DNA from 2 places in the Burkholderia sp. Bp8998 genome. Region 1 is predicted to be linked to the other one. Evidence: predicted binding sites of a transcription regulator. Region 1 holds the regulator's gene; the other holds the start of a gene.

The links. Region 1 encodes LexA, which represses DNA repair genes until DNA is damaged. Its sites were predicted from a motif close to ACTGTATNNNNATACAGT; they were not measured.
Region 2: a site for LexA is predicted at 1,317-1,334, ahead of DIE06_RS01425 (DUF2471 family protein). Genes of this name have one in related genera too.

What each region holds. Positions count from the first base shown of each region.
Region 1 covers NZ_QTQF01000007.1:190,667-201,273, reverse strand. The annotation lists gene mnmH (tRNA 2-selenouridine(34) synthase MnmH) at 1-472, shown strand, start outside; gene DIE06_RS10780 (permease) at 469-1,527, shown strand; gene DIE06_RS10775 (hypothetical protein) at 1,672-2,094, shown strand; gene DIE06_RS10770 (ABC transporter permease) at 2,143-2,976, opposite strand; gene nodI (nodulation factor ABC transporter ATP-binding protein NodI) at 2,983-3,897, opposite strand; gene DIE06_RS10755 (universal stress protein) at 4,224-4,721, shown strand; gene DIE06_RS10750 (DUF2939 domain-containing protein) at 4,812-5,522, opposite strand; gene DIE06_RS10745 (hypothetical protein) at 5,552-5,890, opposite strand; gene lexA (transcriptional repressor LexA) at 5,917-6,564, opposite strand; gene DIE06_RS10735 (sulfate ABC transporter substrate-binding protein) at 6,829-7,866, shown strand; gene cysT (sulfate ABC transporter permease subunit CysT) at 8,001-8,897, shown strand; gene cysW (sulfate ABC transporter permease subunit CysW) at 8,894-9,841, shown strand; gene DIE06_RS10720 (sulfate/molybdate ABC transporter ATP-binding protein) at 9,855-10,607, shown strand, end outside.
Region 2 covers NZ_QTQF01000001.1:308,628-319,234, reverse strand. The annotation lists gene DIE06_RS01435 (NAD(P)H-dependent oxidoreductase) at 1-229, opposite strand, end outside; gene DIE06_RS01430 (LysR family transcriptional regulator) at 316-1,209, shown strand; gene DIE06_RS01425 (DUF2471 family protein) at 1,397-1,801, shown strand; gene DIE06_RS01420 (NADPH-dependent 2,4-dienoyl-CoA reductase) at 1,994-4,027, opposite strand; gene DIE06_RS01415 (AraC family transcriptional regulator) at 4,104-5,186, shown strand; gene DIE06_RS01410 (aconitase X swivel domain-containing protein) at 5,196-5,645, opposite strand; gene DIE06_RS01405 (aconitase X) at 5,638-6,885, opposite strand; gene DIE06_RS01400 (MarR family winged helix-turn-helix transcriptional regulator) at 6,953-7,381, opposite strand; gene DIE06_RS01395 (LysR family transcriptional regulator) at 7,492-8,412, shown strand; gene DIE06_RS01390 (MarR family winged helix-turn-helix transcriptional regulator) at 8,520-8,951, shown strand; gene DIE06_RS01385 (HlyD family secretion protein) at 9,013-10,101, shown strand; gene DIE06_RS01380 (DHA2 family efflux MFS transporter permease subunit) at 10,115-10,607, shown strand, end outside.

The sequences.
Region 1 (10,607 bases):
GATCGGGCTCGTGCATCTGCCGATCGCGTTGATCGACGCGTTTCACGCCGGGCCGTGGGTGCAGGTCGACGCGGCGCACGACGAGCGCATCGCCTTCCTGCTGGAAGACTACGCCCACCTGTTCGACGATCCGGCGGCGTTCAAGGCGCAGCTCCATCGGCTGATCGGCCTACACAGCCGTGACGAGGTGGCGCACTGGAATGCGCTGATCGATGCCAATGCGCGGGCCGACCTGTTCACCGAGCTGATCGACAAGCATTACGATCCCGCCTATGCGCGCACCTACCGTGCAACGTACAACAAGCCGAACCGGGCGCTGACGTTCACGTTCCAGCCGAACGCGGCCGACGTGCGCGATCAGGCGCGCACGCTGCTGGCCGGGCTCGCGCAAGCGGGGCTGCCTGCGTCGGCCGCGCTGGCGGCAGGCACGGAATCCGCAACCGTTAAAAACCAATCGACCACCACACGATGACGACCACACGCACCCAACCCAGTCCGGCGCTCGGCTGGATGACCTTCCTGCTGATCGCGGTCGCGGGACTGTTCTACGTGAAATGGTTCCCGTACTACAACAAGGCATTCGTCGCCGCCGAGCATCATTCGATCGGCCAGTCGATCCTGATGGGCACGTCGGCGAGCGCCCCCGAGCCGTCGCTGAAGGCCGCACTAGACTACGCGTGGGCATACGGCAAGGCGATCTGGCAGGCCATGGTGCTCGGCCTGCTGCTCGGTTCGGCCGTGCAGGCGCTGCTGCCCGCGCACTGGGTCGCGCGCGTGCTGGGTCGCACGGGCTTCGGCAGTGTCGCCGCGGGCGGCCTGCTGTCGCTGCCCGGCATGATGTGCACGTGCTGCGCGGCGCCGGTCGTCGCGGGCCTGCGCGCGCGGCACGCGTCGCCGGGCGGCGCGGTCGCGTTCTGGCTCGGCAACACGGTGCTGAATCCGGCCGCGCTGGTGTTCATGGGCTTCGTGCTCGGCTGGCACTGGAGCGCGCTGCGGCTCGTGCTCGGCATCGCGATGGTGTTGGGGATCGGCTATCTGCTGAACCGTATCGCGCGTCCCGAGGACCGCAGCATCGACGACACGCAACTCGCCGCGCTGGTGGCCGAACAGGCTGCCGCGGGCAATCCGTTCGTCCGCTGGATGAAACTGCTCGTGCGCATGGCCGTGCGGCTCGTGCCCGAATACATCGTGCTCGTGCTGCTGCTCGGCGCGGCGCGCGCGTGGCTGTTCCCGCATATCGGCCCGGACATCGGCAACCACCTCGGCTGGATCATCGCGTTCGCGGTTGCGGGCACGTTGTTCGTGATCCCGACGGCCGGCGAGGTGCCGATCATCCAGGCAATGCTGTCGCTCGGCATGGGCGTCGGCCCGGCCGCCGCGCTGCTGATGACGCTGCCGCCGATCAGCGTGCCGTCGCTCGCGATGCTCGCGCGTTCGTTCAAGCCTTACATGCTGGCGATCGTCACGGGCCTCGTCGTCGTATTCGGGGTCGCGAGCGGGCTGCTCGCGATCGCGTTCGGGTTCTGACGGGCGCGGACGAGACGGCGGCCGGACCTGCGTGATGGCCGCTGCGGCGCGCGCTGACCGATCCCGCCGCGCGACCGTCGTATTCATCCGGCACCGCCGCCTCACGCATGCGGTGCCCTTTACAAGAAGCAAACAGGAAAACGCATGACCCAACCGAAGATTCATCCTCGACTCGAAAAGGCGCTGACGCGCGGCGATCTCGCGATCCGCCAGGCCAATTCCGCGCGGGCGACTGCCGTGCTGAACGCGCTCGGCACGATGATCATCGAAGCCTCCGCCACGATCGGCGTCGAGGCCAGCATCGAGATTCCGCAGGGCGACCGCATTTACGATCCGGTGAACGGCCTGTGGCCGCAGAAGATGCTGGTATCGTTCGACGGTCCGGTCGACGAAGCCGACGCGGAAGAACTGCGCGCGGTGTATCTGGTCGCCGACGATCCGGGTACGCAGTTCCGCGTCGAATGGCATCGCGCGGACGGCAAGCTCGGCCGCCAGGAAGGCGGCCCGCTGGCGATCGTCGCGTTCCTGACCGACGTCGAGATCCCGTGGAGCGACGACGACGAGTAACGTCGCCGCCACTTCGTCGCATCGAGCCGGCGCCGTGCGCGCCGGCCGTCAACGCATCATCCGCCGCCGGAACAGCCACGCGGAGACGATGAATCCGCCGACCGCATAGCCGGCGAGCGCCGCGAGATGCAGGCCGACGTCCGTCGCCGGCCGGCCGAGCATCGCGGGCCGGATCAGTTCGACCGCGTTCGCGAGCGGCAGCACGTGTGCGGCGTGCTGTGCGATCGGCGGCAACTGCGTGATCGGGAAGAACACGCCCGACAGCAGCAGCATCGGCGTCAGCACGAGCGTCTGATAGAACATGAAGAAGTCGTAGGACGGCGCGAGCGCGGTGACGATCATCGCGGTGCTCGCGAACGCGAGGCCGGCGAGTGCGATCACGGGCAGCGCCGCGAGCATCGACGGAAACCGCGCATAGCCGAGCAGGCCCGCGACGAGCATGATCGCGACGCCCGACAGCAGCGCCTTGCTCGCTCCCCAGACAATCTCCCCGAGCACGATGTCGCCCAGCGCGAGCGGCGTGTGCATGATCGCTTCCCAGGTGCGCTGCACGTGCATCCGCGAGAAGCCCGAATACATCGACTCGAAGCTCGCGGACATCATCACGCTCGATCCGACCGTGCCGGCCGCGAGGAACGCGATATAGGACACGCCGTCGACATGGCCGAGCATCAGGCCGAGCCCGAACCCCAGCCCGAACAGGTAGATCATCGGATCGGCGAGATTGCCGAACAGCGACGCGAGCGCGAGCTTGCGCCACACGAGGTAGTTGCGCCGCCACACGGCGATCCAGTTGGTGGCATTCGCGGGCAGCGCGATTGCGAAGCGTGATTCGCGTGGCGGTGCGGACGGCGCGGCGGCGGAATAGTTGCGTACGTCCATGATCGATCAGTCCTGCATTTCGCGGCCCGTGAGCCGCAGGAACACATCTTCCAGATTGGCCGGGCGATGCAGATAGCGCAATCCCGTGCGACCCTTGAGTCGCGCACTGAGCGGCTCGGGATCGGTCACGTAGCAGAACAGCGTCTCGCCGCTGATCTCGGTGTGCTTCGCGAACGGCGCCAGCTCGTCGCGCAAGGCGACCGGGTCGGGCCCGTAGATCTCGATCACGTCGCAGCCGATCTCCGATTCGATCAGCGCATGCGGCGCGCCTTCGGCGATCTTGCGGCCTTCCTCGATCACGCACAGCCGGTCGCACAGGCGCTCGGCTTCCTCCATGAAGTGCGTGGTGATCAGGATCGTCTTGCCGCGCGCGAGCAGCGAACGCAACCGCTCCCACATCAGGTGCCGCGCCTGCGGATCGAGACCCGTCGTCGGCTCGTCGAGCACCAGCACGTCGGGATCGTTGACGAGTGCGCGTGCGAGCGTCAGACGGCGCTTCATCCCGCCCGACAGCTCGCCGACCTTCGCATCGGCCTTGTTTTCCAGCTTCGCAAATTCGAGCAACGGCTGCACGAGCGCCCGGGAAGCCTGCGCCGACATTCCGAAATAGCGGCTGAACACGAGCAGGTTTTCGCGGACCGTGAAGTCGGGGTCGAGGTTGTCGAACTGCGGGACGACGCCGACGCGCTGGCGCGCATGCCGCGCGCGCGACGGAACCGGTTCGCCGCACAGCGAAATGGTGCCGGCGTCGGGATACACGAGGCCGAGCAGCATCTTCAGCGTCGTGGTCTTGCCGGCGCCGTTCGGCCCAAGCAGGCCGTAGCATTCACCGGCCTGCACGTGGAAGGACAGGTCGTTGACGACGAGCTTGTCGCCATAGCGCTTTTCGACGTTCCGGAAATCGATCGGTGCAACGGACATGGGCAGGTTGTCGTTGTGAGCGGGCGCGGACGCGTTTCGCGGCTGGCCGGATCGGCATGCCGGCCGGCGAACGGTTCGGGCGAATGCGTGTCACATGGGCATGACCGCGGCAAACGCAGTCGAGGGCACGAACGGGCCATTCTAGTGCATCGGCGGCGTCTCTTCCGGGCATGCCCGCACGGCACGGTGCATGCGCACACGGATCGTGCACCGCATCATCGCCGACGCGCCCCGCGCGGCGAATCAGCGTTTTCCATCCCTTGCGTCCTGAATTGCGGCGCACCATGATGAGTGCATAGGGTACGTAGTCGCGACAGGGAGGTTTCATGGCTAGCTACAACAAGATTCTGCTGTGCTACGACGGCACGCTCGAAGGACGCAAGGCATTGCGGTGCGGTGCCAATCTCGCGCTCGACCTGAAGGCGGAAACGCATTTGCTGTCGGTCGTCGACATGCGCTCGAGCATCGCGCAAAGCGCAGGGCTGCTGACCGACGTCGCGTGCGGCCGCTTCGAGGAAACCGCACGCGAGATCCTGCAGGAAGGCGTGAACTGGTTGCGCGAGCGTGGCGTTCAGGCGGAAGGCCATTTCGCGTTCGGCTATCCGATCGACGAAATCGCGAATCTCGCGACGGAGTTGAAGGTCGACCTCGTCGTCGTCGGTCATCGGTGCCGCAGCGGATTGTCGAGATGGTGGATGGGGTCGGGCAACACGCAACTGCTCGATCGCGTGAGCTGCAGCATTCTGGTCGCGTGTTCGTCGGCGGAAGAACAAAAGGCCGAGATCGCGCGCGAACGCGAGGCGGCCACCGCGAGCGGTAAGTGACGCAGTGATCGCGCGACCGGCCGGGTTGTCCTGCGATCCGCGCCGGTTGCTCGCCGTGCCGCCTCAGCGGCATCTACCCCGATTGCAACCTCAGGCGTGCAGGTCGATCGCGGACAGCTTCCACGAGAACAGGCCGAAGCGGTGGAAGATCGCCGCATAGCGCGTGCCGTCGGCACTGCGCCGGTAGGTCACGACAAATTCATCGATATTCCGGTAGCCGGCACTCGTTTGCTGCCGATGGCCCGCGTCGGTCGGGCTGGCCGGCGCCGGCACCGGCGCGGGTGCGGCGGCCGGCGCCGATGCGGTCGAGACGGACGCATTGCTGCCCGGTACCGGGGTGCCCGCCGGATTGACCGGCGGTGCGGCCGGTGCGTTGCCAGGCGCACCACCCGACGGCGGGCCCGACCATTCGGGTGGCCGTTCGCCCGGATTACCGCGCGGGGGAATGCCGCTCATCAGCGCCGCCACACCTTCCGGTGTCGCGTAGGCATCGACAAGCGGGCCGATCAACGCAGATCCGATCAGCGCGCCAATCACCGCGAACGGATTGTCCTTCTTCACAGCGTCGATCCGGCGCATCAACTCTTCCGTGACCTGCTGCTTCAGGCTGATGCGCAGCGACGGAAAATCGACATATTCGCTGACCGATTGCGCATCGCGCGCATCGATCGCCGATTTCAGGCGACCGAGCGCGACGTACGGCGATGCGTATGCATAGCCGATCGCCACCAGTACGGCGACGGCCAGCACGACGATCACTAGGGGCTTGAGCCGCCACGCGCGGCCCGAAGATCCGGTCACGATGCCTCCGGTGCGGACAGGTTCCGCAATCAGAGACCGCCGTGCGTGGCCGATCGTTCCTCGGCGATGCAGCGATCGATCATCCGGCACACGGCATCGATCGTCCCGACCATGATCAGGCGCGACCGGCCGTGATAGACGCGCACGGGCGCACGGCGCGCCGGTTCCGCGTGATTCAGGCCGGCGTTCAGCGAGACCCGCGCGAATGCGGGCAGCGCTGACGGCAGCAGCGACGCCTGCCGTTCAACTGCGACTTCTTGGTTCCCCACGGGCGCCGCGGCGGACAGCGGCGCGCAGGGCGTGCGGCCGCGCAGGTGACGCAGGCGACCGAATTGACGGAAAGGCAGCAAACGGGAAAGGCGTTCCATGATGTTCTCCTCAGCGAGACCGATTGTCAGAGTTCGCCCGAGCGGATCAGCCCGACGGCGATGCCTTCGAGCGCGAATTCCGCGCTGCCGGCCTTGACGAAGATGTTTTCGTAATCCGGGTTTTCGGCGATCAGCTCGAGGCCGCCGGGCCGGCGCATCAGGCGCTTGACCGTGACGTCGTCGCCGAGCCGCGCGACGATGATCTGGCCGTCCTTCGCTTCCGTGCGCTTCTGCACGGCGAGGAGGTCGCCGTCGAGAATGCCGGCGTCGCGCATCGACAGGCCGCGCACCTTCAACAGGTAGTCGGGCTTGCTGGTGAACAGCGCGGGATCGCACGCGTAATGCTGCGAGATGTGCTCCTGCGCGAGGATCGGGCTACCGGCCGCCACCCGGCCGACGAGCGGCAGCGACAGTTGCATCAGGCCGGCGTGCGGCAGCGTGAACTGGTGCGGTGCGTCGTCGATGCCGAGCAGGCGGATGCCGCGCGACGCGCCGGCGGCCAGCTCGATCACGCCCTTGCGCGCCAGCGCACGGAGGTGCTCCTCGGCCGCATTCGGCGAGCTGAAGCCCAGCTCTGCCGCGATCTCGGCGCGCGTGGGCGGGAAACCGGAGCGCTCGATCGCGCGGCGGATCAAGTCGAACACTTGCTGCTGACGGGCGGTGAGTTTGGTCATGGCTGAACTGTATGGATAGACAGTGAGCTGTATTTTTATACAGTACTTCGCGAATTTCAAGCGTTACTTGAGGTTCGACGCGATCGCGCCGGTTCCGACGCGGTTTCGCGACGTCCGGACGCCGGTTCGTCTGCCGCAACCGTCCGTCCCGTCTGCGTTAGCACTTTTGAGTATTAAAAAATGAAGAACGATTATTTTTAATCATGTAACCCGTTCGTTAGACTGGCCCGACATCGCAATACCGACAACACTGGAGAACCAAGGATGGCGAAGCGCAATACGGGGCTGGCGGGCGGAGTGGGCCGCCTGATCGCAACACTCGCGCTGGGCGCGGCGGCGGCGCTGGGCGTCGCGACACATGCCCAGGCCGATACGACGTTCCTGAACGTGTCCTACGACCCGACGCGCGAGCTGTACCAGGACTTCAACCAGGCATTCGGCAAGGAGTGGAAGGCGAAGACGGGCGAGACGGTCAACTTCAAGCAGTCGCACGGCGGCTCGGGCGCGCAGGCGCGCTCGGTGCTCGACGGCCTGCAGGCCGACGTCGTGACGCTCGCGCTGGCCTACGACATCGACGCGCTCGCCAACAAGGGGCTCGTCAACAAGGACTGGCAGAAGCGCCTGCCGGACAACGCGTCGCCGTACACGTCGACGATCGTGTTCCTGGTGCGCAAGGGCAACCCGAAAGGGATCAAGGACTGGGACGACCTGACGAAGCCGGGCATCTCGATCGTCACGCCGAACCCGAAGACGTCGGGCGGTGCGCGCTGGAACTACCTGGCCGCATGGGCGTACGCGGTCCACAAGCCGGGTGGCAACGAGCAGACCGCGAAGGAATTCGTGACGAAGCTCTACAAGAATGCGGGCGTGCTCGACTCGGGCGCGCGCGGTGCGACGACGAGCTTCGTGCAGCGCGGGATCGGCGACGTGCTGATCGCGTGGGAGAACGAGGCGTTCCTGTCGGTCAAGGAATTCGGTACCGACAAGTTCGAGATCGTCGTGCCGTCGGTGAGCATCCTGGCCGAGCCGCCCGTGGCCGTGGTCGACAAGGTGGTCGACAAGAAGGGCACGCGCAAGCTGGCCGAGGCCTACCTGAATTTCCTGTATAGCCCGCAGGGCCAGGAGATCGCGGCGCGCAACTACTACCGTCCGCGTTCGAAGAACGTGCCGGCGAACCTGACGAAGCAGTTCCCGAAGCTGAAGCTGTACACGGTCGACGACACGTTCGGCGGCTGGACGAATGCGCAGAAGACGCATTTCGCGGACGGCGGTGTGTTCGACTCGATCTACAAGCCGCAGTAAGGCCAGGCAGCAACCCATAACGACAGCGGCGCGCCACGACAGCGCGCCGCATCCCCGATTGCCCGCCGGCGCGACACCTCGCGCCCGCGTTTGCGTCGGACCCGTGAGCAGCAACGACCCAGCAAGAGCATCCGATGACGACGTACACCTTTCGCAAGCCGAGCGCGCTGCCCGGTTTCGGCGTGACGCTCGGCATCACGGTGGCCTATTTGAGCCTCGTGGTGCTGATCCCGCTCGCCGCCACGTTCCTGAAGACCGCGACGCTGTCGTGGGACCAGTTCGTCACCGCCGTCGCGTCGCCGCGCGTACTCGCGTCGTACCGGCTGACGTTCTCCGCCGCGCTCGGCGGTGCATTGATCAACGCCGTGTTCGGCTTTCTCGTCGCGTGGGTGCTGGTGCGTTATACGTTTCCGTTCAAGCGCCTCGTGGACGCGATCGTCGACCTGCCGTTCGCGCTGCCGACGTCGGTCGCCGGCATCTCGCTCGCGGCCGTCTATGCAACCAACGGCTGGGTCGGCCAGTATCTCGCGCCGTTCGGCATCAAGATCGCGTTCACGCCGGCCGGCGTACTGGTGGCGCTGACCTTCATCGGGCTGCCGTTCGTCGTGCGCACCGTGCAGCCGGTGCTCGAGGATTTCGAGCGCGAGCAGGAAGAGGCCGCCGCGTGCCTCGGCGCAACGCGCTGGCTGACGTTCCGCCGCGTCGTGCTGCCGGCCGTGCTGCCGGCGCTGCTCACCGGCTTCGCGCTGGCGTTCGCGCGCGCGCTCGGCGAGTACGGGTCGGTGATCTTCATTGCCGGCAACGTGCCGATGAAGTCCGAGATCACGTCGCTGCTGATCATCACGAAGCTGGAGCAATACGACTACGCGGGTGCGACCGCGCTGGCCGTCGTGATGCTGGTCGTGTCGTTCCTGATGCTGCTGTTCATCAACACGCTGCAGTGGTATCTGCAGCGCAGGACGAGCAAGGGCGCGAGCGGCCCGGCGCCCGCGACTGTCACCGTTGTCGCCGCGGCAGGAGGCCAGCAATGAGCCAGGAGTCCAGTGCCGTGCCGAACAACCCGTCCGCCGCGCGCGCGCGCGCCGCGAAACAGCTCGACCCCGTCAGCGAGCCGCGCGCCGTGCGCTGGTTGCTGATCGGCGTTGCGCTGGCGTTCCTCGCGTTCTTCCTCGTCGTGCCGCTCGCCGCGGTGTTCTTCGAGGCGCTGCGCAAGGGCGTCGGCTTCTATCTCGAGTCGCTCGCCGATCCCGACGCATGGTCGGCGATCAAGCTGACACTGACCGTCGCCGTGATCGCGGTGCCGCTGAACCTCGTGTTCGGCGTGTGCGCATCGTGGGCGATCGCGAAATTCGAATTCCGCGGCAAGGCGTTGCTGACCACGCTGATCGACCTGCCGTTCTCCGTGTCGCCGGTGATCTCGGGTCTCGTCTACGTGCTGCTGTTCGGCGCGCAGGGCTGGCTCGGTCCGTGGCTGCAGGACCACGACGTGCAGATCATCTTCGCGGTGCCGGGCATCGTGCTCGCGACGATCTTCGTCACGTTCCCGTTCGTCGCGCGCGAACTGATCCCGCTGATGCAGGCGCAGGGCACCGACGAGGAAGAGGCCGCGCGCGTGCTGGGCGCATCGGGCTGGCAGATCTTCCGGCGCGTGACGCTGCCGAACGTGAGGTGGGGCCTGCTGTACGGCGTGATCCTGTGCAATGCGCGTGCGATGGGCGAATTCGGTGCGGTGTCGGTCGTGTCCGGCCACATCCGCGGCGTGACCGACACGATGCCGCTGCACGTCGAGATCCTGTACAACGAATACAACTTCGCGGCGGCGTTCGCGGTGGCGTCGGTGCTGGCGCTGCTCGCGCTCGTCACGCTCGCGCTGAAGCTGCTCGCCGAGCGTCACCTCGCCGCCGAACTGGCCGGCGCACGCGATGACGTTCCCGCTCATGCCGGCCCCGTCGCCGCCATTTCGTCGAAATCGTAAAGAGGCAACCAGAATGGGTATCACCGTCCGTCACCTTCAGAAGCGCTTCGGCGATTTCACCGCCCTCGACAACGTGTCGCTCGACTTCCCGCCGGGCGAGCTCGTCGCGCTGCTCGGGCCGTCCGGCTGCGGCAAGACCACGCTGCTGCGCGTGATCGCGGGCCTCGAGCACGCGGACGCCGGACAGGTCGTGCTGCAGGGGCTCGACGTCGCGTCGGTCGGCGCGCGCGATCGCCAGGTCGGCTTCGTGTTCCAGCATTACGCGCTGTTCCGCCATATGACCGTGTTCGAGAACGTCGCGTTCGGGTTGCGCGTGAAGCCGCGCCGCGAGCGGCCGTCGGAAGCCGTGATCCGCGACAAGGTGCACGAGCTGCTGAAGCTCGTGCAGCTCGACTGGCTCGCGCAGCGCTACCCGTCCGAGCTGTCGGGCGGCCAGCGCCAGCGGATCGCGCTGGCCCGCGCGCTCGCGGTCGAGCCGAAGGTGCTGCTGCTCGACGAGCCGTTCGGCGCGCTCGACGCGAAGGTGCGCAAGGAGCTGCGCGGCTGGCTGCGGCGCCTGCACGACGACCTGCACATCTCGACGATCTTCGTCACGCACGACCAGGAGGAGGCGCTGGAAGTGGCCGACCGGATCGTCGTGCTGAACCGCGGTCACGTGGAGCAGGTCGGCAGCCCGCAGGACGTCTACGATCATCCGCAGAGCGCGTTCGTCTACGAGTTCCTCGGCGCGGCGAACCGGCTGCCGGGCACGGTCGTCGGGCGCGGC
Region 2 (10,607 bases), on a different contig from region 1:
GCGTGCCCGTCTCGAACGCACGCTTCGAATCGAGCGCGGGATCGAAGCGCGCGTCGGGCGCACGGTCGATCACGTCATGTGCATCGAATGCGGCCTTCCAGTTCATCGCATATAGATCGGTCACCTGCACGGCATGGCCTGACGCTTCGAGATGCTCGACCGCGAAGTCCCGCAGCGCACCGTTCAGCGAGCGCGGCTCGGGATGGGCATAGACGATCAGCACGTTCATGTTGATTGCTCCGTTGATTGAATGACTGCAGGATGCCGTCGCCGAAGGTATATTGGAAATGAATTACTGATATTACAGGTATAGCCATGAACAATCTCAGACGGCTGGATCTGAACCTGCTGGTCACGCTCGACGTGCTGCTCGCCGAGCACAACGTCACGCGGGCGGCTGAAAAACTGAACATGTCGCAGCCGTCGGTCAGCGTGCAGCTGCAGAAACTGCGCGACCTGTTCGGCGATCCGCTGCTGCTGCCGGGGCCGCGCGGGATGCGGCCGACGGCGCGCGCGGAAACGCTGCGCGAGCCGCTGCGGGACGCGCTGGAGGCAGTCGAGCGCGCGGTGCTGACGGCCACGCCGTTCGATCCGGCAACCGCGACGAATACCTGGCGCGTGGCCGCGACCGACTACGGCGAATCGACGATCGTCCTGCCCGCACTGAACACGCTGCGTTCGGCCGCCCCCGCCACGCGGCTTGCCGTCGTCGAGCTCGTGCCGCCGCGCATCGAGCAGGACGCGGAGCGCAACGGTATCGACCTGGCCTTCCACACGACCGAAGGTTCGCCGGAAGGAATGCGGCGCCTGCCGCTGTTCGTCGAGCGATACGTGCTCGTCGGCCGCGCCGGTCATCCGAAACTGAAGCGGCGCCCGACGCTCGCGCAGTTCGGCGCGCTGGAACACGTGATCGTGTCGCCCGACGGCGGCGGCTTCTTCGGCGTGACGGACGACGCGCTCGCGAAAGCGGGTGCCGCGCGGCGTGTCGTGCTGTCCGTTCCGCATTTCCTGTTCGTGATGTCGGCCGTCGCCAGCACGGACCTCGTCGCGATGCTGCCCGAGCGGCTGGTGCACGGTACCCCCGCGTTGCGCGTGGTCGACACGCCGGTCGAGGTCCCCGGCTACGAAATGTCGATGCTGTGGCACGAACGCGTGCATCGCGACCCGGCGCATCGGTGGTTGCGTGAGACGATCGCCGCGTCGGTGTGAGTCGCTCGCGGAAACGGCACGGTTGCATGCGTCTGCCGCCATCGCTCCGCCCCTCGAACCCGGGTCGACGAACACATCTGCATTCAGGACTTGAAACCGCCTCGAACACTGTATATATTTACAGTGCTTTTGCACCATTTGACCCGAATTCCGTCACCCATGACGGACGGACTTTTGTGAGGCGACCATGTTCCAGTCATCCGCATTCGATCCCGAGCAACCCGGCTTCAACCCCGTCCACTTCGAGCGTGCCGCGCAGCGGGCGGTCGTCGACCTGCAGCGTGTCGTCGGCGGCCCTGCCCAACGCGCGCTCGGCCTGCGACGCCGCACCCATCCGGCCGCGGTGCGCACGATGAGCTGGGAGGCGCTGCTGAACGTCGAGGAACTCGCGTTCTCGAATACCGGTTTCCTGAGCCGCAACGATCCGACGGTCGTCGACGCGTTCATCCGCCTGCGCGACAGCCGGCTGGTCGCCGCGGACGTCGAGGAGCTGGTCGACTGGCGTCGCGACGACGACGACCTGCCGGCCGTCTACCTGATCGTCAAGGCGATGCTGGAAGCGGAAGAGGAAGAGCGGGCCGAAGCGGCCTGACGTACGCCGGCCGCTCGCGGATGTCGTTGTGCCGGAATCGCGTCGCCGCGTTGCATGGCGACGCTGCACATCCGCTCCGCGCTGCCCGCGTGCGCCGGATGCCGAATCATCGACCCGAAAGTCAGGCTTCGTCGCGCAGGCAAGCCACCGCCGCGCGACGCACGCCGTGTCGAAAGCCGACACGGCTGCCCGTCACAACCGCGCCGCGAGCCGCGAGCCCTGATCGATTGCACGCTTCGCATCGAGTTCGGCCGCCAGGTCCGCGCCGCCGATCAGGTGCACCGAGCGTCCGGCCGCCTGCAGCGGCGCGAGCAGCGCGCGCTGCGGTTCCTGCCCCGTGCACAGCACGATCGTGTCGGCTTCGATCAGTTCGTGATCGGTACGCTGTTCGCCGTACGACACGTGCAGCCCGCGCACATCGATGAGTTCGTAGTTCACGCCACCGATCATCTTCACCTGCTTCATCTTCAGCGTCGCGCGGTGAATCCAGCCGGTCGTCTTGCCGAGCCCCTTGCCGAGCGGCGCCGCCTTGCGCTGCAGCAGCGTCACTTCGCGCGCCGGCGCGGCGACCTGTGCGCGCGTCACGCCGCCACGCGTCACGGCCGGATCGGTCACGCCCCACTCCGCTTTCCACTCTTCCAGATCGAGCGTCGGCGACTCGCCGTCCTGCACCAGATATTCGGCGACATCGAAGCCGATGCCGCCGGCGCCGACCACCGCGACACGCCGGCCGACCGGCCGCCTGCCGGCGAGCACGTCGATATAGCTGAGCACGTTCGGCCCGTCCTGGCCGGGAATCTTCGGGTCGCGCGGCGCCACGCCGGTCGCGAGCACGATCTCGTCGTAGCCGCCCGCGATCAGGTCGCTTGCGTCGACGCGACGGTTCAGGTGCAGGTTCACACCGGTCAGCTCGACCTGCCGGCCGAAGTAACGCAGCGCTTCGTCGAACTCCTCCTTGCCCGGAATCCGCTTCGCCATGTTGAACTGGCCGCCGATCTCCGACGCCGCGTCGAACAGGTCGACGTGGTGCCCGCGCTGCGCGAGCACGGTCGAGCACGCAAGCCCGGCCGGCCCCGCGCCGACCACCGCGATGCGCTTCGGCTGCGGCACGCGCGCATAGGTCAGCTCTGTTTCATGGCAGGCGCGCGGGTTCAGCAGGCACGAAGCGATCTCGTTCTTGAACGCGTGATCGAGACACGCCTGGTTGCAGCCGATGCAGGTGTTGATCTCGTCGGCGCGACCCTGCGCGGCCTTGACGACGAACTCGGCGTCGGCGAGCAGCGGGCGCGCCATCGACACCATGTCCGCGCATCCGTCCGCGAGAATCTGCTCGGCCACTTCGGGCCGGTTGATCCGGTTGGTCGTCACGAGCGGGATGCCGACCTCGCCCTTCATCTTCTTCGTCACCCATGCGAACGCGCCGCGCGGCACCGACGTCGCGATCGTCGGTATGCGCGCCTCGTGCCAGCCGATCCCCGTGTTGATGATGGTCGCACCCGCGCGCTCGACGGCCTTCGCGAGCTGCACGGTCTCGCTCCAGTCGCTGCCGTCGGGAATCAGGTCGAGCATCGACAGCCGATAGATCAGGATGAAATCGCGCCCGACCGCTTCGCGCGTGCGCTCGATGATCTCGATCGGCAGGCGGATCCGGTTCTCGTACGAACCGCCCCACTGGTCGGTGCGCCTGTTCGTGTGCATCGAGATGAACTGGTTGATCAGGTAGCCCTCGGAGCCCATGATCTCGACGCCGTCGTAACCGGCCTCGCGCGCGAGCTGCGCGCAGCGGACGAACGCGCGGATCTGACGCTCGACGCCGCGCGCGCTGAGTTCGTGCGGCGCGAACGGCGAGATCGGCGACTTGATCTTCGACGGCGCGACCGCGAACGGGTGATAGCCGTAGCGGCCGGTATGCAGGATCTGCAGCGCGATCTTGCCGTCGTCCGCATGCACGGCGTCGGTGATCACGCGATGCCGCCGCGCGCCGGCCGACGTCATCAGCGTGCCGCCGAACGGCTTGGTCCAGCCGGCCACGTTCGGCGCGAAGCCGCCGGTCACGATCAGGCCGACGCCGCCGCGCGCACGCTCGGCGAAATAGTCGGCAAGGCGCGGCAGCGTCTTGCGGCTGTCCTCGAGGCCCGTGTGCATCGAGCCCATCAGCACGCGATTCTTCAGCGTGGTGAAGCCGAGGTCGAGCGGCGCGAGCAGGTGGGGAAAGGTCGTCGTCATGATCGTTCTGCGGTTAGGCGATGAATGCCATCGTAGGCCGCGCGCCGCCTTGAACGTGAGGGGGCAAACAGCCATAATGCTTGTCATTTCCGGCCAAATCGACATGACCTCCACGTCACGCAAGGACCACCTCGGGCTACGCCGGCCGACGATTCCGGTCGCCTATACGCGCCTGCTGCTGCAGGCGCTGGCCGCGCGCGGCGTCGATCTTGCCGCCGTGCGCGCGGGCACCGGGCTGCGCGATGCGGTGTTGGCCGAACCGGACGCGCGCGTCGCGCCGTCGCAATGGGGCCGGCTGGTGCTCAACGCGATCGAGATCGGCGGCGATCCGGGCATCGGGCTCGCGTTCGGGCTGCTGTTGAAGCCGACCGTGCACGGCTTCCTCGGCTACGCGACGCTGACCGCGCGGGACATCCGCGACGCGCTGGTCGTCACGCAGCGCTACTTCCGGATGCGCAATCGCCAATATCGTCTGACCTATGCGGAGGACGAGCACGGCGCGACGCTCGAGTTGCACGGCGTGCAGGCGAGCCCCGTGCTGCAGCATCACGTGATGTTCGAGTTCGTGCTGACGGGGCTCGCGCAGAACATCTCGCAGTGGTCCGGGCGCGCGTCGCCGCCGATTGCGCTGCGCTTCACGTGGCCCGAGCCCGGTTATTTCGCGCGCTATCGCGACCCGTTGCCGCCGGTCGAATTCGGCTGCCCGGCGAATGCGCTGTGGATCGCGCGCGACGTGCTCGACTGGCCGCTGCCGCTCGCCGACGAAGTCGCGCACCGGCAGGCGCTCGTGCAAGTCGAGCGCGAGTATGCGCAGGTGCGTCAGGACGAAGGCGATCTCGTCGAGCGCGTGCGCGCGGAACTCGCGCGCACGGCCGGCGACTATTCGAGCCCGGACGCGCTCGCCGACGCGCTGCTCGTGTCGCCCCGCACGTTGCGGCGCCGGCTCGAGGAGGCCGGATCGAGATATCGGCAACTGCTCGACGAAGCGCGGTTTCGCGACGCGAAGCAGTTGCTCGCCGCGTCGGACCTCGACCTGAAGACGATCGCCGAGCGGCTGCAATTCACCGACCCGGCGAATTTCACGCGGGCGTTCCGGCGCTGGGCCGGGCAGACGCCGAGTGCGTACCGGGAAGCGGCGGCGGCAACAGCGCGAGAGTAAGCCGGCAGGTCAGCCGCCGATATCAATCCGCGCACCGCCATCGCCCTCGCCCGCCTCGATCCGCACCTCGCCGGTCGCGGCGACGATCGCGTCATACACGTCGTCCGTCACGCACACCACCGGCACCGCGATCGCATACAGTTCGGCGGCGACGATCGCACCGATCGAGACGATCAGGTCGCGCTCCTTCAGCACGATCCCGACCGGCCCGGTGCCGTTGCGCACCGCTTCCGCGAGCACGCTGCTGCTCGAACTCGAGCCCTTCGCATGCGGCATCACCATGATCCGGCCGGCCAGGCTCGCGCCCGCCTGCGGATGCCCGCGATCGACGATCCGCCCCGCGCCCGAGTCGTAGCCGCCCCAGAAGCTGAGCGGCTTGTCGAGCACGATCGTCGTTGCGCATGCGCTGCCCGGCACGAGCGTGTCGCCCGTCAGATTCCCGATCGTTGCGTCAGTCATCGAATCGCACCTTTCCTTCGAACGCGGAGCGCACGCACTCGCGCATGCTGCCGTACGCCACCGTGACACCGATGTTCGCGGGCGCATACGACGCCCACTTCCCCGAGTTGGTCATCACCAGACCCGACAACTGCTTCATCACCGGCGTGATGTACGTGCAGGTGTCGACGACGATCTGGATGCCGCGCGCGTCGAACTTGCCGGCAAGCCCGAGCTCACCCAGCTCCCACAGGATGAAGCGGCTCGTATTCACGTAGAAATCGCACTTCGGCTTGCCGTCGAACCGATCGAGCAGCGCGTCGAGCGTGCGGAATTCGGCCAGCGAGAAATGCGGCGTGCCGAGCGCGACCGCGACGAGCGCATCGCCGTCCGCACCATGATTCAGCGTGCGGCGGATCGCGTCGAGATCGGCCATCGCGACGTCGACCGTTCGCTGCGCCGCCTGCCCGTGCAACGCGGCGTCGAGCGTCGGCGCCTCGGGCGTGACGCCCACCGCATGGAACAGCGCGACCGCCCCGCTCGATGCGGCGGCCGCGCCGAGCGCCTTGAGTTCGTCTTCGGTGGTGTCCGCGGGCAGTCCGACGATCGCCGGCACGGTCGCGCCGGCGATCCTGCCGATCAGCAAACCGAGCGCCGCGAAATGGATGTCGCGCGACGGACGGTGGCCGAAATCCGGTGCGTTGAACACGATCCGCGCCGCGCGATTCGATTCGACATGCAGCCCCGCATACGGCGCACGCCCGGTGATCGCGGCGGCCAGGTCGAGAAAGTCGCCGTAGCGGCTGGTGCGCGCACCAAGCACCGAATTGGCGAACACGATCGCATTGGATTCGGCCCATGCGATCTGCTCGCCGACGCGCGGACGATGCTTCAGCTGATACGGCGCGCACGTGAAGCTCGATTCGCAGCCGAGCTGCAGGTGCGCATCCATCAGGCGTTGCGCATCGCGCTGGATCGTGCGATCACCGTGATACAGCTCGGGATGGATCAGGTCGAGCGACCCGACGTTCAGGGTGGTCGGCACCGCGACCCGCGCGCCGGTGTCGACGAAATACTCGACGAAGTCGAGGCTGGTCTGGCCGTGGTAAAGACAGCCGTCGATATGCGCGGACGTGATGTCGATCAGGTGCGGCGCCGACATGACCTCGGCGGTTCGCGCGACGATCCGCATCGCGCGCGCGACGCCGTCGCCGAATGCGCCGCGCAACATCGCGTCGTCGCGCTCGCTCAACTGCAGCATGGGGGGTGCTCCTCGTGTCTCGTCCGGTGGATCCGGATCGCTTTTGTCATACTACCGCGCGTTGCCCCTATCGCTGCGCCGTCAGGCTGAACAGTTCGTCGCGCAGCGCCTTGGCCCGGCCGCGGCCGAACTGCGTCTCGAACTCGTCCTGCGCGGCCTGCCACTCGACTTTCGCCTGCGCGTAGGTCCGCTCGCCGAGCTTCGTCAGGCTGAGCGCATGCGCGCGCGCGTCATGCTCGGACGCGGCCGCGGCGACGAATCCGTCGCGCTGCAGCGGCTTCAGTGCGCGCAACAGCGTCGTGCGATCCATCACCAGCCGATCGGCAAGCTCGCTCATCACCAGGCCGGGCCGGTGCGACAGGTTCGCCATGATCGAGAACTGCGCGGGCGTGACGCCGACCGGGGCCAGATGCCGCTCGTAGAGTTGCGTGACGAAGCGCGCCGCCTGACGCAGCGCGAGGCAATTGCAGGCTTGGGTCATCGGGATATCGTTCATGACCGGCAATTTATATGTGCATATGCATAAAGTCAATGTACACTCCGCCGTAACATGGCCGGGCCGGCCGTGTGCATCGGGCGCCTCGCCATCGCCTCGAGGAGACGAACATGGACTACATCGACAAGCTGCGGATCTTCCGATCGGTGGTGGAAACGCGCAGCTTCACGCGCGCCGCCGACATGCACGGCCTCGCGCGGCCGGTCGTGTCGCGGGCGGTCGCGGATCTGGAGGCGCGCTTCGGCAGCCGCCTGCTGCACCGGACCACCCGCCAGGTCTCGCTGACCGAAACCGCCGAGCGCATCTACGAACGCTGCGCGGCCGTGCTCGACGAACTCGATGCGCTGGAAGCGCAGGCACAGTCGCATACGCGCGAGCCCGAGGGACTGCTGCGCCTCGTTGCGCACACGACAGCCGCGCTGAACCGGCTCGTGCCGCTGATCGCAGGCTTCAAGGCCGCGCATCCGCAGGTGCGCCTCGACGTCACGCTGACCGAGCGCCCGGTCGATCTCGTTGGCGAAGGCTATGACATCGGCATCGTCGTGCCGTACATGCTGACGAGCGAGACGACCGTCGTGCGGCTCGTCGAACGCATTCCGGTGGTGATCGTCGCGACGCCCGCGTATCTGCGTACGCATCCGCGTCCCGAGACACCGGCCGAACTCGCCGGTCATGCGTTCGTGCCGATGTCGCCGTCGCTGCGCCGGCCCGCTCTGTCGTTCCGCGTCGACGGCGACACGCTGACCGTGCCGCTGAGCTTCGACATCTCGTCGAACAGCCCCGTCTTCAACCGCGAAATGGTGATGCACGACTTCGGCATCGGCGTCGTGCCGAGAACGCTCGTCGAAACCGAACTCGCGTCAGGCACGCTCGTGCAGCTGCTCGAAGGCGCCGACCTCGTCGACGCGTTCGTGGAAATCAAGCTCGCCTACGCAAACCGCGCACTGCTGCCCGCGAAGGTCAAGGCGTTCATCGACTACACGGCCGCGTACTGCGACCGCGAAGGCCGGATTGTTCCGGCCGCGGCCTGATCCGGCGCGAAAACGCGCCGTTCGGCCGCCGATTGGTACAGCCGCGACACCAATCTGATCCTGCCCCGCCCCTCGCTTCAGGCCGCCCTGCCGCCTAACATGTGCACATGCACAAGACCACGCTTACCGATGACGATTGCTTCGCGGTCCGGCAAGCCGCCCGGCGAATCTCGCAGTTCTATGAGCGCTACCTGTCGCGCGCGGGCGTCACGCCGTCGCAGTACAGCATCCTCGCGCTGCTGCGGGAGCACCCAGGCCTGACCATGGCGACGCTGTCGACGGTGCTGGTGATCGAGCGCACGGCGCTGTTGCGCGCGCTCAAGCCGCTGGTCGGTGCGGCCCTGGTCACCGGCCGGATCGAGGCGCGTTGCCGCCGCCAGACGTTCGCGCTGACCGCGCACGGCGAAACGAAGGTCGCCGACGCGCATGTGCACTGGCTCGCCGCCCAGGAAGCGTTCGAGCAGCGGTTCGGGCCGGCCCGGGCGGCCCGCCTCAGAGACGAATTGTTCCGGATCACGCACGACCTGCCGGAACGCTAGGTTCCCCGATCGGCGACGCATCGTCGGTCGTTTCAAATAGTGCATATACATAGGTGAATCGATGGAAACGACCCAAGCCGCTGCCTCCCGCGAGGCAGCCACAATCGACCGGCCGGCAAAGCAGCGCCGCGTGCCGTGGATGCGGATCGCGGTGGCCGCCGTGGTCGTCGCGGTCGCGGCCGCGGCGCTCGACTGGCTGTTCGTGCTGCGCTTCCAGGAAAGCACCGACGATGCGTATGTCGGCGGCGACGTCACGGTGCTCGCGCCGAAGGTGAACGGTTTCGTCGACAGGATTCTCGTGACCGACAACCAACCCGTGAAGGCCGGCGACGTGCTCGTGCAGCTCGATGCGCGCGACTACGACGCGAAGCTCGCGCAGGCGAGTGCCGAAGTCGACAGCGCGCGCTCCGCGGTGGCCGAACTCGAAGCGAAGCAGCAACTTCAATACGCGGTGATCGGCCAGCATGCGGCGGACCGGAATGCATCGTCGGCCGAACTCACGCGTGCGTCGTCCGACCGCGTGCGCTACCGCGAGCTCGTGAAATCCGATGCGGTGTCGAACCAGATCGTCGAACGCGCGGACGCCGACTATTCGAAGGCGGATGCGGCCGTCGCGCGCAGCGACGCTGCTTTGCTTGCATCGAAGCGGCAGCTCGACGTGCTCGGCGCGCAGCTCGCCGATGCGCGGGCCCGCGTGAACACGGCACTTGCCGCGCAACGCGTCGCGGCGCTCAACGTCGAGTACACGACGATCCGCTCGCCGGTCGACGGTTACGTCGGCAACCGCACGGGCCGCGTCGGGATGCTCGCAAACGTCGGCGTGCCGCTGCTGACGGTCGTACCCGCGTCGGGGCTGTGGATCGACGCGAACTTCAAGGAGGACCAGCTGCGCAAGATGCATGCGGGCGATCGCGTCGACGTCGCGCTCGATGCGTCGAGCACGCGCCTGCATGGCCGCGTCGACAGCCTGGCGCCCGCGACCGGCGCAACCTTCAGCGTGCTGCCGCCCGAAAACGCGACCGGCAACTTCACGAAGATCGTGCAGCGCGTGCCGGTGCGCGTGCAGCTCGATCCGCAGCCGGGCATCGAGCACGTGCTGCGCCCGGGTCTCTCCGCGGTCGTGATCGTGCATACCGACCACGCAAACTGAACGGGAGCCGACGATGACCACCGCGTTTTCCGGCGACCCCGCGTCGCAACCGACGAAGCAGCGCGTCTTCGCGTTCGCACTGATGTGCGTCGGCTTCTTCATGGCGACGCTCGACATCCAGATCGTCGCGTCGTCGCTGCGCGACATCGGCGGCGGCCTGTCCGCCAGCCAGGACGAACTGTCGTGGGTGCAGACGGCCTACCTGATCGCCGAGATCATCGTGATCCCGATGTCGGGCTGGCTGTCGAAGGTGATGTCGACGCGCTGGCTGTTCGTCGCGTCGGCCGTCGGCTTCACGATCACGAGCATGCTGTGCGGGCTCGCGTGGGACATCAACTCGATGATCCTGTTCCGCGGGCTGCAGGGCGCGCTCGGCGCCGCGATGATCCCGACCGTGTTCACGACCGCGTTCGTGCTGTTCCCGGGCAAGCAGCGGCTGATCGCGTCGACGACGATCGGCGCGCTGGCGTCGCTCGCGCCGGCGATCGGGCCGGTGATCGGCGGCT